2 regions of the Neorhizobium sp. DAR64860/K0K1 genome follow, and region 1 is predicted to be linked to the other one. Evidence: predicted binding sites of a transcription regulator. Region 1 holds the regulator's gene; the other holds the start of a gene.

What was found. Region 1 encodes LexA, which represses DNA repair genes until DNA is damaged. Its sites were predicted from a motif close to TGTTCNNNNTGTGTTCNG; they were not measured.
Region 2: ACQY1J_RS05080 (helicase-related protein) is a predicted target of LexA. The motif match lies at 1,581-1,598, and genes of this name have one in related genera.

The regions. Positions count from the first base shown of each region.
Region 1 is NZ_CP191459.1:1,759,441-1,762,855, forward strand. It holds gene kdsA (3-deoxy-8-phosphooctulonate synthase) at 1-695, opposite strand, end outside; gene ACQY1J_RS13135 (VOC family protein) at 700-1,575, opposite strand; gene lexA (transcriptional repressor LexA) at 1,768-2,487, shown strand; gene ACQY1J_RS13145 (ComEC/Rec2 family competence protein) at 2,468-3,415, opposite strand, start outside.
Region 2 is NZ_CP191459.1:100,846-104,260, forward strand. It holds gene ACQY1J_RS05060 (acetyl-CoA C-acetyltransferase) at 1-99, shown strand, start outside; gene ACQY1J_RS05065 (beta-ketoacyl-ACP reductase) at 181-909, shown strand; gene ACQY1J_RS05070 (glycine zipper domain-containing protein) at 973-1,227, opposite strand; gene ACQY1J_RS05075 (DUF3309 family protein) at 1,268-1,423, opposite strand; gene ACQY1J_RS05080 (helicase-related protein) at 1,799-3,415, shown strand, end outside.

The DNA.
Region 1 (3,415 bases):
GCCCGCGCCAGCGTTTCGACAAATTCGCGCTGGCCGCCGGAAGAACCGCCCTGGCCGCCCGGCTGCTGAACGGAATGGGTCGCATCGAAGATGACAGGGCTTCCGAGAGACGCCATGATCGGCAGCGAACGCATGTCGGAGACAAGCGTATTATAGCCGAACGAGGCGCCGCGCTCGCACAGCATCACATTCGGATTGCCGCTTTCGAGGAACTTCGCCTGAACGTTCTTCATGTCCCAGGGCGCCAGGAACTGGCCCTTCTTCACGTTGATGGCGCAACCCGTCTTTGCGGCCGCGACGAGCAAGTCGGTCTGGCGCGACAGGAAGGCGGGGATCTGCAGGATATCGATCGTATTGGCCACGAGGCCGCACTGCTCTTCCGTGTGGATGTCGGTCAGAACCGGAAAGCCGTATTCCTTCTTGAGATCGGCAAAGATTGCCATCGCGTTGTCCAAGCCGATGCCGCGCTTGCCGGAGATCGACGTGCGGTTGGCCTTGTCGAAGGAGGATTTGTAGACGAGGCCGATGCCGAGCTTCTTGCAGAGTTCGACAAGCGTACCCGCGATCATGAAGGCGTGATCACGGCTTTCCATCTGACAGGGACCGGCAATCAGCGAGAGCTTTGCCGTGTTGGAAAAAACGACTTTCGAACTCCCCTCGCCCACGGACACTTCAGAATTGGCGGAGACTGTCATTTCACTATTCCTCGAAACCGAAAACCACACCTTGCCCCGGGGCTGCCGACACGATCACGCGGCCATCCCTGCGGATGAATGCGACGTCATTAGCAGCAAGGGTGATCTCTGTCACGGCGAGATCGGTGGTCTTAAAGATGATCCCGCGCGCAGCGAGGCGCGACGATAACAAGGGCTTCATCGAAGACCGGAACTCGTCGCTGAACGTGTCGTTGGATTGAATGCGGATGCTGGCATTGGCAGCTTCGATCCGCAGACCGTCTTTCCCTTGCTCGGGCTGAGTCTCGAACACGGTTTCGAAAAGCGGCAGAAACTCCAGCGGGTCATCTGCAGAAAAGACGATCTCTCGAAGGCCTGTAACGGCGTTTGCGTGCTCATCAAGACCACCGCGATCTGCCGGTAATGCGGCCATGCGCTGGCAGGAAAACAGCAAGATGTCATCGACCTCGGGGACTGCCGCGAACGCCAGACGGAATGAGACTTCGCTCTCCCCACCATCGGGCAACTGCATCGGGCGGGAGAACTGAAGCATCTCGCCCGCAGACATGTGCCCGTCCACAAAACGGCTATGATCGGCCGATGCATCCTGCGTCCCGACGACCACCGCCGATAGACCTTCCCTTTTCCGCTGGCCGCGAAAGCGGATGTCGCGATCGGTGAACACGTTGCCTCGTTTTGCCGCAAGCGAGGCTTGCCGACGGTTAACAATGGCCAGTGGCTCGAGGTACGAGCCATCCGCGAAGAATATGCAGGCATTGGCTGTGCCGAAAGGGTGAACACCTTCAGGTGCCACAGTAAAGCCGAGAGCGGTCAACCTCCCCCGCGCTGACGCCAGATCTGCAACGGGCAGAACCAAATGATCGACTGACTTGTTACCCACTTACACCCCCAAAGTCTTATTCCGCAGAACATTGGCTATCGCGGGAAACTCGGCAAGTGCTGCGCACGAACTGAATACGTGATCGAACGCTGAAATGAGACTATTCTTGAGCAGAAATTTGGGGCTTGCGGAACACAGATAGAACATATAGCGTCCGTTCTGCATTTGTTTCCAATTCTGAGGGTCCCGTCCATGCTGACACGCAAGCAACAGGAGTTACTTCTGTTCATCCACGAGCGGATGAAAGAATCAGGCGTGCCGCCGTCGTTTGACGAAATGAAGGACGCTCTCGACCTTGCATCGAAGTCCGGCATCCATAGGCTGATCACCGCGCTCGAGGAGCGTGGCTTTATTCGCCGTCTGCCGAACAGAGCACGCGCGCTCGAAGTGATCAAGCTGCCTGACGCCTATGTGGCGAACCTTCATCCGCGACGGGGATTTTCTCCCAGTGTCATCGAGGGAAGCCTCGGCAAAACGCAACCGGTCGTCGCTCAGAAGCCGGCGCCGGTCATGGCGGACAATCCGTTCTCGACAAACATTCCGGTCATGGGTCGAATCGCTGCCGGCGTGCCGATCTCCGCGATCCAGAACAACACCCACGACATCGCCGTTCCGATCGAGATGCTGGGTTCCGGCGATCATTACGCGCTCGAAGTGAAGGGCGATTCGATGATCGATGCCGGCATCCTCGATGGTGATACCGTCATCATCAAGAATGCCAGCACCGCAAGTCCGGGCGATATCATCGTTGCCCTGGTCGATGAGGAAGAAGCGACCCTGAAGCGGTTCCGCCGCAAGGGTGCATCGATCGCGCTGGAAGCGGCGAACCCCGCTTACGAGACCCGCATCTTCCCGCCCGACCGGGTGAAGGTCCAGGGCAAGCTTGTCGGCCTTATTCGCCGCTATCATTAAGAACGCTGTTATCCCGGAGATGCGCAGCAACAGCCTCCGGGATGCCAAAGTCGAATTGTCGCGTTCGCCAGTCATAGAACCGGTGGACGGTCCACGGACGGCTTGAGGTCTGTGCGCTGTCTCGCATCGCCGCCGTAATCTTGATGTCTGGCGCTGTCGCGTTCGGAATAATGGTGATTTCCAGTGCGCCAGTCCGGCGCAACGTCCGCCCGCTGAGAAGCAAGGCGCCGGAGCGGCAAGTATCGAAGCGTGCGCCGGGCGAGACGATGATCCGACCGAAATCGCAGGCAAGATCGGTGTATCGGTTGTCTTCGACAGTGACGATCCGGATGTCCTGAGCAGTCTGCGCCGCGCACAGGATTTTCGGCAGACAGGCAAATCGTCCGGGCGTGAATGCTTGAAGAAAGCCCCTGACATATTCGATTTCCCGGCGCGTCAAATCCGGTCGCGAATGTGGTCTAGGTCGTCTGTCATCACTTTTCGCAAGGCTGGCACCTCGCGCTGGTTCCGAAGAGGCAAGAACCGGCAAGGCGAGCGGTTGTTCTCCGGTCTCAAGCACCAGCGCTCGCCGCCATTGATCGTAGATAAATCCCGGCGGCCGGGTTCGATTGAGGGTGATCTTGTCATCCTGGATCAGTCCCACTGACGCGCCGTCTTCGGATATGACGATATCAGGCCTCGGCGCCGAGCCTGAGCGGACCGCAAAGAGCAAAGCCACCGCCATGAACAGCGCGCCTGTCAGCCTCAGCGGCGTGCGCAGCAGCGTCAGAAGCAGAAAGCCTGCCGTCGCCAGCGGCAGGAAAAGAGGGTTCTGCCGGCCGATGGCAATATCGCCGCCCCATGCGGCAACGATCTCGGCAATGCGAATGACGATCCGCAGCCCCTCGCCCATGATGAACAGAAAGGGAGCATCCAGCCCGAACGGCAT
Region 2 (3,415 bases), 1.7 Mb from region 1:
CTGCTGTTCGAAATGAAGCGCCGTGGCGCGAAAAAGGGGCTTGCGACGCTCTGCATCGGGGGCGGTATGGGCGTCGCCATGTGTCTGGAAGCGCTCTAGCACTGGGTGGCAGCTGCCCACGTTATCGGCGTGAGCAGCTCCGTTACGCTGACGGCGGCGACGGTATGAAAGGAAGTTTACATGGCGCGTATCGCGTTGATTTCAGGAGGCACGCGCGGCATCGGGGCTGCGATCAGCACTGCCATGAAAGCGGCAGGCTATTCGGTCGCCGCAAATTTTGCGGGCAATACCGATAAAGCCGCTGAGTTTCACGCGGCGACGGGCATTCCGGTGTTCCAGTGGGACGTGTCGGATTACGATGCCTGCGTGAAGGGCATCGCTGAAGTCGAAACGCAGCTCGGGCCTGTCGACGTCCTCGTCAACAATGCCGGCATCACCCGAGACGGCATGTTTCACAAGATCACGCCACAGCAGTGGAAGGAGGTCATTGATACCAACCTTTCCGGCCTTTTCAACATGACCCATCCGGTGTGGCCCGGCATGCGCGAGCGCGGCTTCGGCCGCATCATCAACATCTCCTCGATCAATGGCCAGAGGGGCCAGATGGGGCAGGTGAACTATTCTGCCGCCAAGGCTGGCGATCTCGGCTTCACCAAGGCACTGGCTCAAGAGGGGGCCTCGAAGAACATCACCGTCAATGCGATCTGCCCCGGCTATATCGGAACCGACATGGTGCGTGCCATCCCGCAAAAGGTGATGGATGAAAAGATCATCCCGCAGATACCTGTCGGACGGTTGGGCGAACCGGAAGAAATCGCCCGCTGCGTGCTGTTTCTGGCCTCTGAAGAAGCCGGATTCATTACCGGGTCTACGCTCAGCGCAAATGGCGGTCAGTATTTCGCCGGGTAAGCGGATACAAAAAAACCGGCGCACATGGGACGCCGGTTTCTATTCTGCGACTAAACGCAGGACTTAGCGGCAACGCGCTTCGTATGTACGGCCATAACGGTCGCGATAGACGCAGTAACCGTTGCGCTTCTGCGATTCGCCGATAGCAGCGCCAACCAGACCGCCGCCGACAGCGCCGACTGCAGCGCCACCCCAGCTGTTGGTCACAGCGCCACCGATAACGGCGCCCGAAGCAGCACCGATTGCAGTGCCCTTTTCAGTGGATGTGCAGGATGCCAGCATTCCGACGAGAGCGCCGACGAGCAAAACTTTTTTCATGTCACTTTCCTTCCCTTGGTAACGTGCGGCTTCGCCGCTTTTAGATCCTGCCCATCAGCAGGAGGATGATGATAATCAGCACAACGAGGCCGAGACCGCCGGACGGACCATAACCCCAGTTCCGGCTGTGCCCCCAATTCGGCAGCGCGCCGATCAAAAGCAAAATCAGTACGATAAGAAGGATGGTTCCGAGCATAGGCTTGTACTCCGCTGACCTACCGGCTCGACATGTCCGGTTGGGATTGCCGAGAAAACGTAGCATGGGAACTTTTGTTCCACTCACCACTAGCTCGCCCGTGAAGTGTGGTTAACGGGTTACACTTTCGCCATGCGTCGGAAAGCCGGGTAATGTTCGAAACAGATCGAGAACGCTCCGGAATCCGCAATCGTCGCCGATTCGTTCACGTTTGTTCGAACGAAACTGGCTTGCGTATCGTACGCATATTGATCCTGGAAATCGTGGTCTCGCCTTGTCGAGGATAACATATCAGCTTGCGTTTATCGTCGAGCATGGCCATCTGATAATGCGATTGCGTTTCCGTGGAGGATCGCATCGGCGGATAAGCAGGAACTGGCTTTGCATTCTCAGCCCATGATTCTCAGCGGCCGCGGCGTCACGGCCGTGCTAGGCCCCACCAATACCGGCAAGACCCATTATGCCATCGAGCGCATGGTTGCGCACGGTTCCGGCGTGATCGGTCTGCCCCTTCGCCTGCTTGCACGCGAGGTCTATACGCGTGTCGTGGAGAAGGTCGGTTATCACAATGTCGCGCTGATCACGGGCGAGGAAAAGATCACGCCGCATATGGCGCGCTTTTCCGTCTGCACCGTCGAGGCGATGCCGCGCGAGACAAAGGCCGCCTTCGTCGCCATCGACGAGGTACAGCTGGCCGGCGATCTCGAGCGCGGGCACATCTTCACCGACCGCATCCTGCATCTTCGCGGACGCGAGGAGACGTTGCTGCTGGGCGCCGGCACCATGCGGCCGATCCTCGAACGGCTGCTTCCCGGGATCACCGTGGTCGAACGGCCGCGCCTCTCGCAGTTGTTTTATGCCGGCCAGAAAAAGATCACCCGCCTGCCGCAGCGTTCCGCCATTGTCGCCTTCTCCGCTGAAGAGGTCTATGCGATCGCAGAACTGATCCGCCGCCAGCGCGGCGGTGCGGCCGTGGTGCTTGGCGCCTTGAGCCCGCGGACCCGCAATGCACAGGTCGCTCTCTATCAGGAAGGCGATGTGGAATATCTGGTCGCAACCGATGCGATCGGCATGGGCCTCAATCTCGATGTGGATCACGTTGCCTTCGCTCAGGACCGCAAGTTCGACGGCTATCAGTTCCGCAATCTCAATCCGTCCGAACTGGCGCAGATTGCCGGGCGTGCCGGCCGCCATGTGCGCGACGGAACCTTCGGCGTGACCGGACAGGTCCAGCCTTTCGACGACGAACTGGTCGAGCGGATCGAAGGTCATCATTTCGAGCCGGTGAAAGTGCTGCAGTGGCGCACGAAAAGCGTCGACTATTCCTCGCTTGCCGCTCTGCGCGCCAGTCTCGACCGGCCGCCGACCGTGGCGGGTCTTGCCCGCGCGCTGCCGGCAATCGATATCCAGGCGCTCGACTATCTGTCGCGCTACTCAGAAATCCGCGATACGGCGACAACGCCGGAGCGGGTGGAAAAATTGTGGGAGGCCTGCGCTCTGCCGGACTATCGGCGGATTGCCCCTGCGCAACACGCAGACCTCATTTCGACTCTTTTCTCGGATCTTGTGCGCTTCGGCACGGTGAACGAGCAATTCATGGCAGAACAGGTTCGCCGGGCCGACCGGACCGACGGAGAAATCGACACCCTGTCGGCCCGAATCGCGCAGATTCGTACCTGGACCTATGTTTCGAACCGGCCTGGCTGGCTTGCCGATCCGACACACTGGCAAGAAAAGACACGGGAAATCGAGGATAGGTTGTCGGACGCGTTACATGAACGGTTGACGAAACGCTTTGTTGATCGCAGGACATCTGTGCTCATGAAGCGCCTAAGAGAGAATGCGATGCTGGAAGCTGAAATCAGTGTGAATGGGGATGTCTTCGTCGAAGGCCATCATGTGGGGCAATTGGCTGGATTCCGATTCACGCCTATAGCCGGCACGGAGGGTCCCGATGCGAAGGCCGTCCAGGGTGCCGCGCAAAAGGCGCTT